DNA from 3 places in the Marinobacter flavimaris genome. Region 2 is predicted to be linked to each of the others. Evidence: predicted binding sites of a transcription regulator. Region 2 holds the regulator's gene; each other region holds the start of a gene.
The links. Region 2 encodes sigma-54, which starts transcription at its own class of promoters, with help from an activator protein. Its sites were predicted from a motif close to ANTGGCATNNANNTTGCTNT; they were not measured.
Positions count from the first base shown of each region.

Region 1: a site for sigma-54 is predicted at 1,403-1,422, ahead of ACGK9W_RS09175 (flagellar hook-length control protein FliK). Genes of this name have one in related genera too.
Region 3: a site for sigma-54 is predicted at 1,473-1,492, ahead of flhA (flagellar biosynthesis protein FlhA). Genes of this name have one in related genera too.

Region 1 covers NZ_CP171359.1:1,977,130-1,980,385, reverse strand. Annotated here, with positions in the region: gene ACGK9W_RS09185 (PP2C family protein-serine/threonine phosphatase) at 1-1,020, shown strand, start outside; gene ACGK9W_RS09180 (Hpt domain-containing protein) at 1,013-1,360, shown strand; gene ACGK9W_RS09175 (flagellar hook-length control protein FliK) at 1,514-2,704, shown strand; gene fliL (flagellar basal body-associated protein FliL) at 2,870-3,256, shown strand, end outside.
Region 2 covers NZ_CP171359.1:2,155,535-2,158,790, forward strand. Annotated here, with positions in the region: gene lptA (lipopolysaccharide transport periplasmic protein LptA) at 1-289, shown strand, start outside; gene lptB (LPS export ABC transporter ATP-binding protein) at 267-992, shown strand; gene ACGK9W_RS10100 (RNA polymerase factor sigma-54) at 1,144-2,670, shown strand; gene hpf (ribosome hibernation promoting factor) at 2,772-3,080, shown strand; gene ptsN (PTS IIA-like nitrogen regulatory protein PtsN) at 3,168-3,256, shown strand, end outside.
Region 3 covers NZ_CP171359.1:1,967,743-1,970,998, forward strand. Annotated here, with positions in the region: gene flhA (flagellar biosynthesis protein FlhA) at 1-1,390, opposite strand, end outside; gene upp (uracil phosphoribosyltransferase) at 1,609-2,247, shown strand; gene ACGK9W_RS09125 (uracil-xanthine permease family protein) at 2,250-3,256, shown strand, end outside.

The sequences.
Region 1 (3,256 bases), 180 kb from region 2:
AAACTCAAACGGATTCTGCCGACGGGCATGTTCTGCTGTGGCGCCATGATTGAGGCGGATTTCAAACTTAATCAGTTGCAGATCTGGAACGGCGGTCTGCCGGATGGCTGGCTGATCCGGACCACCGGAGAACTCCTGGCATTGCCATCGCGGCATCTTCCCCTCGGTATCCTTGCACCAGATCAGTTCAATGCCGATTTCGAGAGGGTTGGTGCCGCCCCTGGCGACAGAGTGCTGATGATGACCGACGGCTTTCTGGAATCTGCCGACAGCGCCGGCAACGTGTTCGGTGAGCAGGGCGTTACCGGCACGCTTGACCGGCTGGACGATGGGGACCATCCGTTCGATGCCATGATGTCCGCGGTTCACCGGTTCACCGGCAACTTTGAGGATGGCGATGACCTGACGCTCTGTTGTCTGGAAATGATGGACGAGGCGGGGCTGGCTACCCTGCCAGATCGTGCCGCACCGTCTGCTCTTGCCGGGCCGGCGGAATGGCGCTGCAGCTATGAAATCCGGGAAAGGACCCTCGGAGAGTTCAGTCCCCTGCCTCTGTTGCTTCATATCTGTATGGAGGTGCCGGGTCTTCGACGGAAGAGCGGCGAAATCTATACCCTGCTGGCGGAACTCTACAACAACGCGCTGGAGCACGGTGTTCTGGAACTCCCGTCAGAATGGAAGCACTCACCGGAGGGCTTTGGCCGCTACTACGCGGAGCGCAATCGGCGCCTGGCCAACGTGGAGGGTCACTACATCCGGTTCACACTGCACCATTCCCTGAAACCGGATGGAGGTCGGCTTCGTGTTATCTGTGAGGACAGCGGCCAAGGGTTTGATTTTCACAATCATCCCAGCGTGGCCCCCGGTAATTCCCCAACCATGAGCGGGCGCTATGCAGGGCGGGGCCTGCTGCTGTTGAAACGTCTGGCGGAGACCATCAGGTTTCATGAACAGGGCAATCATGTTGAAATTGTCTACGATTGGCAGTTCGCCCGTACAGCGGAGAATCGAGATGACTGATAAACCACACCTGGACGAGGAGGCACTGGCTGAGCTTCGAGACGTCATGGAGGACGAATTCGAAGTGCTGATACAGACCTATGTTGCAGATTCCCGCGACAGGATTCGGGGATTGCAAGAAGCCCTGAGGGCTGACGATAGTGACGCCTTTGCCAAGACGGCCCATAGCTTCAAGGGCAGTTGTATCAATATTGGCGCCCCACGACTTGGCGATCTCTGCCTGAGGGCGGAAATCGCAGGAAAGGAATCCCGGCTGGACGATGCCTCGGGATTACTGGATGACATCGCCCGGGAATTCGAACAGGTAATCGCAGGCCTGGATGGCTTGATGGTGGGGTGAATCAGGTCTATTCAGGCCGTTTGTCAGGCGAAGCAGGTGTGCGCTGGCATCACAATTGCTTTGTCCTTCGCATTGAGTGGATTAACCGCCCATGCACCGGCCAGGTCCGGCAAGGTGAGGGCGACAATGCGATAAAAGCGGCAAGAGGTTGCCATGGCCCAGATGGTTCTTCCCCAAACCCCCGCGCCCGGGACGCAACAAGATCCCGGCCCGTCAAAATCCGGAGCCAGCCGAGATCCGGCTGACAGGAAAAGCGATTTCGACTCTGTCTCCCAGGCTGAGCAAAAGCGGCTCGATCGCCAGAAGGCGGATCGGGCCGCTGAGGCCAGATCTGCCGATGAATCCCGGGCGGCCCGGGACACACCTTCAGAGACGAAAACGGAAGCAAACGCGAACGCTGATCCAAAGGGTGGCGAAAAAGCCAACGCTGCCACGGATGCTGAATCACAGGACGCGGACTGGGCCGCTGTAGCAGGTGATGGCAAATCAGAGCCGACGGCGCTTCCCCTTACCTTTGTCGAGTTGCAGTCCTGGCTGAATCCAAAAGCCGGAGGTGCCGGTGAGTCCGCCATGTCAGCTACAATGCCGGGAGTCGGCGTCAATGCTGCCAACGGTGTTTCGGGCCAAGCGAATTCCGTTGCCGGATTGTTCAGTGGCCTTCTCACAGGGGCCTCGGGTCAGAAAGCTCAGTCCGGATCCGGCGGTGTTTCCGGCGATGCGACACTGACAGATGTCATGAAGGCCTCAGTGCTCACCGACTCCGGCCGCAATGCGGATTCCGGCTCGTTGATCAATTCTGGCCGCTTCCAGTCCGCCATGGATCTGGTGTCCCAGCAAGCGGCCAATAATGCCAATGGGGCAGCAAAACTGACGGCCGAGAACGCTGCGCCATTACGAGGTTATGCTACGTCCATTGATGTGCCGGTAGGCCATGCAGAGTGGGGCGACAAACTGGTGGGCAAGCTCAGCTGGCTGACTGCCCGTAACATGTCGGTTGCCGAAATCCACCTGACACCACCGGACATGGGCCCCATGGAGGTCAAGGTCCGGGTGCAGAACGAGCAGGCGAGTATTACGGTCCATTCGGCCAATCCCGTGGTCCGTGACCAGCTTGAACTGCATTCCCACCGGCTCAGGGATATGCTGGGTGAGCAGGGAATGTCGTTGGCAGGCTTCGATGTTTCCGATTCGCCTCGCCAGCAGACCGGCGAGCAGGGCACCGGAAACGATAATGGCTCCGGTGGCGGTTCGGCATCGCTGGTCGCTGGCGATCAGGACGATGAAGGCATCAGCTCCGGCAGCCTTGATCTCAGCTGGAAAGGCGAAGTAGACATCTTCGCCTGATACCCTTCGATATTCTCTTCCAATCTCCTTTGCCCATCCTTCCCGGCAACGCTAAACTGCTGTTCTGAACGGGAAGGTTGGGTGTTCTGGCCCGCCCTTTGCATCCAATCCTGAAAAGTCGCGGAAAATTGCTCCCCGTGACGGATTTCTGGCAAAGCGAACATTATGGCTGAAAATAACGAATCTGAAGCGGCTCCTGCCAAGAAGGGAAAACTGAAACTGATCATCATGCTGGTTGTGGTGGTGATCCTGGCCATTGTGCTGTCTGTGGTGGGTACCCTGTGGTTCCTGGGCGGCGGTCTTCCGGGCATGGGGGAGGAAGAGGGTGACGCAACCGAGGTTGCAGAGGAAACCTTTATTCCCAGCAGCTACTACCAGATGGAAAAAGCCATCGTTACCACGGTTCAGGCTGAGGGTCGCCAACGCTACGCCCAGGCTTATCTGGCGCTGGAGTCCACCGATCCACAGGCGCTTGAAGCTGCCAAGCTGCACATGCCTCTCATTCGAAGCCAGCTGGTGACAGTCCTTGGTAGCAGTAACTTCAACGAGCTG
Region 2 (3,256 bases):
GCAACCGGCGCGCGAAGGTGGAGGTGAAACCGACGCCCGCGCCCTGAATATTACCTGGTCCGCCACCGACAGCCAGCTGACCTTTGAACGGGAAGCGGTGATTGAGCAGAATGGCAACCTGTTCCGCGGCGACGTGATTCACTATGATACCGCTGGCCGCGTTGTAACCGCAGAAGGCGGCGCCGAGACCGGCGATGGCACTGGCCGGGTAGAAATGGTGATCCAGCCGCGAAGCGCCGACAGACGCACTGACAAACAGGAAACCGATGGCAGTTCTGAGAGCCAGTAACCTGGCAAAGAGTTACAAACAGAAAAAAGTGGTTATCGATGTGTCCCTGGAAATCCGAAGCGGGGAAATTGTTGGACTGCTAGGCCCCAACGGCGCCGGGAAAACCACCTGTTTCTACATGATCGTGGGGCTGGTACCTGCCGATCACGGGCGGATAACTATCGACAGCCGGGATATCACGCCGCTGCCGATGCACGGTCGGGCCCGCCAAGGCATCGGCTATCTGCCACAGGAAGCCTCGGTTTTCCGCAAACTGTCTGTGCGCGACAACATCATGGCGATCCTTGAGACGCGGCAGGGCCTGACCAAGGCAGACCGGCAGAAAAAGCTCGAGGAGCTGCTGGAGGAATTCCACATCACCCATATACGGGACAGCGTTGGTATGGCCCTGTCCGGTGGTGAGCGGCGACGGGTGGAAATTGCCCGGGCCCTGGCCATGGAGCCGGCTTTCATCCTGCTGGATGAGCCCTTCGCCGGTGTGGACCCCATATCCGTCAGTGACATCAAACACATCATCCGGCACCTTCGGGACAAAGGCATTGGCGTTTTGATCACCGACCACAACGTGCGTGAGACCCTGGACATCTGCGAGAATGCCTACATTGTTTCCGGCGGCCACATCATCGCCTCCGGCAATGCCGACGCCATCCTGGCCAACCAGCAGGTCAAGGAAGTCTATCTCGGCGACGAATTCAGACTCTGACACCCAATGGCTGATTGTTTTGATGATCTGTAGCAAGTAAACTCGGCAAAGAACTTGCTAGGGTAAATTAAAATCACGGCAAGTAACCGGCATATAAAGATTTTTTCACGACTTATGACACAACGCGCTGATGAGTGACGGATCCTGAACCATGGTTATGAAAGCCTCCTTACAGTTAAAGCTGGGTCAAAGCCTGACCATGACGCCCCAGCTGCAACAGGCGATCCGGCTTCTCCAGCTCTCCACTCTCGACCTCCAGCAGGAAATCCAGCAGGCACTGGAATCCAACCCCATGCTGGAGACCTCCGAGGACGATGACCAGACCGACGCAGCCAGCGAAAACGACGAGCGCGAGGCCAACGCCACCGAGTCCGCCGCTGAAGCTGCCCCGGAACCGGCCAGCGACTGGGATGAATCCGAGAACGGCCCGGACTGGTCCTCGGAGAACGAGATTCCTGACAACATTCCGGACGATCTGCCGGTTGATACCGCCTGGGACGACATCTACCAGTCCGCACCAGCGCCGGCAGCCCGCAACGACGACGAAAACGATCACGATTTCGAAACCCGTAATTCCCCGACCGAAACGCTTCAGGATCACCTGGAATGGCAGCTCAATCTGACGCACCTCAGTGAACGGGACCAGGCCATTGCCCATGCCCTGATGGATGCAGTGGACGAACGGGGCTATATCACCAGCCCGCTGGAGGAAATCCACGCCGGACTGCTGGATGAGAACGATGAAGACCCCCTTGAACTGGATGAAGTGGAAGCCGTGCTTCACCGCCTGCAACACTTTGATCCGCCCGGCGTGTTTGCCCGGGACCTACAGGAATGCCTGCTGATCCAGCTCAACCAGCTGCCGCCGGAAACACCCTGGCTGGCCCAGGCACGCCTTGTAATTACCCATTACATCAACCTGCTGGGCAACCGCGATTACGCCCAGTTGCTGCGCCGCAGCCGCCTGAAAGAAGACCAGTTGCGGGATGTCCTGGCGCTGATCACCGGCCTGAATCCGCGGCCGGGCGATGTCATTGACCGGGCCGAACCCGATTATGTGATTCCGGACGTGATCGTTCGCAAACACAATGGCCGCTGGCGTGTTGAGCTGAATCCTGAAATTGCACCGCGCATCCGGGTCAATGCCAGCTATGCTTCTCTTATAAGGCGTGCGGACAGCAGTGCCGACAACACCTACCTGCGGGATCAGTTGCAGGAGGCGAAATGGTTTATCAAGAGCCTGCAGAGCCGCAATGAAACCCTGCTGAAAGTGGCGACCCGTATTGTCGAGCACCAGCAAGGATTCCTGGATCAGGGTGAAGAAGCCATGAAACCGCTGATCCTCTCTGATATCGCCCAGGCGGTTGAGATGCATGAGTCCACGATTTCCCGGGTCACCACCCAGAAATACATGCACACCCCCCGGGGAATTTTCGAGCTGAAATATTTCTTCTCCAGCCATGTCAGCACTGACGAAGGCGGTGAATGTTCTTCCACGGCGATCCGCGCGATGATCAAAAAGCTGATTGCCGCGGAAACGCCCAAAAAGCCGTTGAGCGACAGTAAAATTGCAGCCATGCTAGGAGAACAGGGAATCAAGGTTGCGCGACGCACCGTTGCCAAGTACCGGGAGGCCATGCACATTCCGCCTTCGAACGAACGCAAGCGGCTGGTCTGAACACCCCGGGGTCCGGGCGCAACGTACTATTTGCCGGCGCACAATGCGCCAGCACCCAGACCGGCTCCCGGGAGCCGGAACGATGACAACAGGAGACGCCTATGCAACTCAATATTTCAGGCCATCACGTAGAACTTACTCCCGCACTGAAGGATTATGTTTCAGAGAAGTTCCAGAAGCTCGAGCGTCACTTTGACCACATCAGCAACTGCCAGGTAACCCTGGAAGTGGAGAAGGTGCGCCAGATTGCGGAAGCCACGCTGCACGTGGTTGGTGGTGAGATTCACGCAAAGGCAGAAAATGAGGATATGTACGCAGCCATCGATGCCCTGATCGACAAGCTTGACCGTCAGATCCTCAAGCACAAGGAAAAGAATGTAGACCGGATGCACGGAAACGGCTCTCGCTAACTGACTGTTTTCATGCAATTCATCTAATCGAGCTGCGACATGAGTAACGTGTCGCAGCCTTTTTTTTAACGGAAACGCAGTCGATCCATGAGCGACACATCCCTGACCATAGAGAACATTCTTGCTCCGGAGCTCACCCTCTGCAGGGTAGCTGCGTCCAGCAAGAAACGGGCCCT
Region 3 (3,256 bases), 190 kb from region 2:
CCAGTTCGCGGTCCGGATGGATTTCCGCCTCGGCAATGGTCACCCCCATCAGGGTGATGCGGTAGACGTTGGGCATCAGATCCAGATTGTCGCGAATATGGACCGAAGGCATCAGGAAGCCCAGATCCTGGGACAGCTTTTTACGAACCCCCTTGATGCGGCTGAGCAACTGGCCACCCTGGGACTTGTCGACCAGCGGAATCAGCCGGTAACCCACTTCCAGACCGACGATATCGACGGTGGACACGTCGTCCCAGCCCAGCTCCTTGGTCTCTCCGGGTGCCGGCAGCTGACGACCCTGATCGCCACCAGCGTCACCGCCCGGCGGCAGATCCCGACCCGCCGGCCGTGGAGCCGCCCCGCCCGCGCCCCTAGTCGGGAATGCGCCATCTTCTTCGACGGTCTGTCTCTGGTGCTTCCAGATATACCAGGCAGCGCCGGCGGCCAGTGCACCCAGACCCAGGAAGGCCACGTGGGGCATTCCGGGAATCAGACCGAGAATGATCAGGATAGCGGCGGCAATGGACAGCGCCTTGGGCGCACTGAACATTTGCTGGAGGATCTGGCCGCCCATGTCCTGGCTGGAGGTAACCCGCGTTACCATGATTGCAGCAGACGTGGACAGCAGCAGCGAGGGAATCTGTGCCACCAGGCCGTCGCCAATGGTCAGCAGCGCATATCGCTCCATGGCCAGCCCGAAATCCAGGCCGTGCTGCAGCATACCAATGGCAATACCGCCAATGATGTTGATCGCAAGAATCAGCAGGCCGGCAATGGCGTCGCCTTTCACAAACTTGGACGCACCGTCCATGGAGCCGTAGAAATCCGCTTCCTGGGCGATTTCGGCACGACGATGCTTGGCTTCGTCCTGATTGATCAGGCCGGCGTTCAGGTCCGCATCAATGGCCATCTGTTTGCCGGGCATGGCATCCAGGGTAAAACGGGCACTCACCTCGGACACCCGGCCGGCGCCCTTGGTCACCACCAGGAAGTTGATGATCATCAGGATCGCAAACACCACCAGACCCACAGCATAGTTACCACCGATCAGTACCGCACCGAAGGATTCAATCACCTTACCGGCGGCATCGCCGCCTTCGTGGCCGTTCAGCAGAACAATCCGGGTAGACGCCACGTTCAGGGCGAGACGCAGAAGTGTGGCTACCAGCAGGACTGTCGGGAAGGACGCAAACTCCATCGGCCGCAGGGCGTAGACACACACCAGCAGAATGACAATGGACAGGGTGATGTTGAAAGTAAAGAACACGTCCAGGAGGAACGCCGGCATGGGCAGAATCATCATGCCCAGCAAGCCCATCAGCATGATTGGTATGCCCAGGTTGCCCCGCGTCAGGGTTTTGACGTTATTGAGGACTAAAGCTCTGTCCATGCCGGATACTTCTCCGATTGGCCGTGCCTGCAGGCGTTTTGAAGGTCGAAAATCTGACACCGGAGCGTCGTTTGGAAGGGTTATCGCAAGATCCGTACCAGCCCTTAGTGGATTTCACGGAACCGGCCATTTGCGGCCTGACTCCCCTTGCCAGATGCGGTATCCTTGCGCCATTTGATCGCGACGCCAAAATTCCAACCAGACACACAGGTGACCCCATGCCAATCCACGAGGTAAAACACCCTCTGATCCGCCACAAGCTCGGCATCATGCGCCGTGCGGATATCAGCACCAAGAATTTCCGGGAGCTGGCACAGGAAGTCGGTGCACTCCTGACCTACGAGGCCACCAAAGACTTCAATCTGCAGGAAAAGACCATCGAAGGCTGGGCAGGGCCGGTTAACGTGGAACAGATTCACGGCAAGAAGGTCACCATCGTGCCGATCCTGCGGGCCGGCCTTGGCATGCTTGACGGTGTCCTCAGCCTGATTCCGGTGGCCCGGGTCAGTGTTGTCGGCCAGATCCGCAACGAGGAAACCCTCGAGGCCAGCACCTACCTTGAAAAGCTGGTGGGCGAACTGGACCAGCGTATGGCCATGATTGTCGATCCGATGCTCGCCACCGGCGGCTCAATGATCTCCACCATTGACCTGCTCAAGAAGGCCGGCAGCACCGAGATCCGGGCCCTGGTGCTGGTTGCCGCGCCCGAAGGTGTTGAAAAGGTTCTGGAAAAACATCCGGACGTGTCTATCTACACCGCCTCCGTTGATGAGCGCCTCAACGACAAAGGCTACATCCTTCCGGGTCTCGGCGATGCCGGCGACAAAATCTTCGGCACCAAGCAAAAGGACGTTTAAGAATGCAGGACCATACCAACGACCCGGTCTGGAAACAGGCCATTGCTGGCTCCCAGATGCTGCTGGTGGCGTTCGGCGCGCTGGTTCTGATGCCACTGATTACCGGGCTGGATCCCAACGTGGCCCTGTTCACCGCCGGCCTGGGCACCCTGATCTTTCACGTGGTGACCGGCGGTCAGATCCCGATTTTCCTCGCGTCGTCCTTCGCCTTTATTGCCCCCGTGATTGCCTCCAAAGGCAAGTTCGGCATGGAAGAGACACTCGGCGGCCTGATGGCAGCGGGTATTCTCTATATTTTCCTCAGTGGACTGGTGCGGCTGCGGGGCACCGGCTTTGTCCGCCGCCTGCTGCCGCCAGTGGTTATCGGCCCGGTGATCATGACTATCGGTCTCGGCCTGGCGCCGGTTGCCGTTCACATGGCCTCCGGCCGCACCGGTGATGGCGCCAACCAGCTGATTCCCTACGACACGGCGATCTGGATCGCCATGATCTCGCTGGCCGTAACCATCATCATGTCGGTCTGGTCGAAAGGCATTTTCCGGCTGATTCCGATCATGTTCGGCGTTATCACCGGCTACATCCTCTCCGCGTTTGCCGGTATCGTGGATACCACGCCAATCCGGGACGCCGCCTGGTTCGCCGTTCCCAACTTTGTTGCGCCGGAATTCAGCTGGGGCGCCGTGCTGTTCATGATCCCCGTCGCCATTGCCCCGGCCATTGAACACATCGGTGACGTGCTGGCCATCGGCAACGTGACCCGAAAGAACTACCTGGAAAAGCCGGGCCTGCACCGCACCCTGCTGGGTGACGGCCTGGCCACCAGCGCCGCCTCCATGCTTGGAGGACCGCCCAACACCACCTACTCGGAAGTCACCGGCGCCGTTATGCTCACCAAGAATTTCAACCCCAAGGTCATGTGGTGGGCTGCCTGCATCGCCATTGTTCTGGCTTTCGTTGGCAAATTCGGCGCAGCACTGCAAACCATCCCGGTGCCCGTCATGGGCGGCAT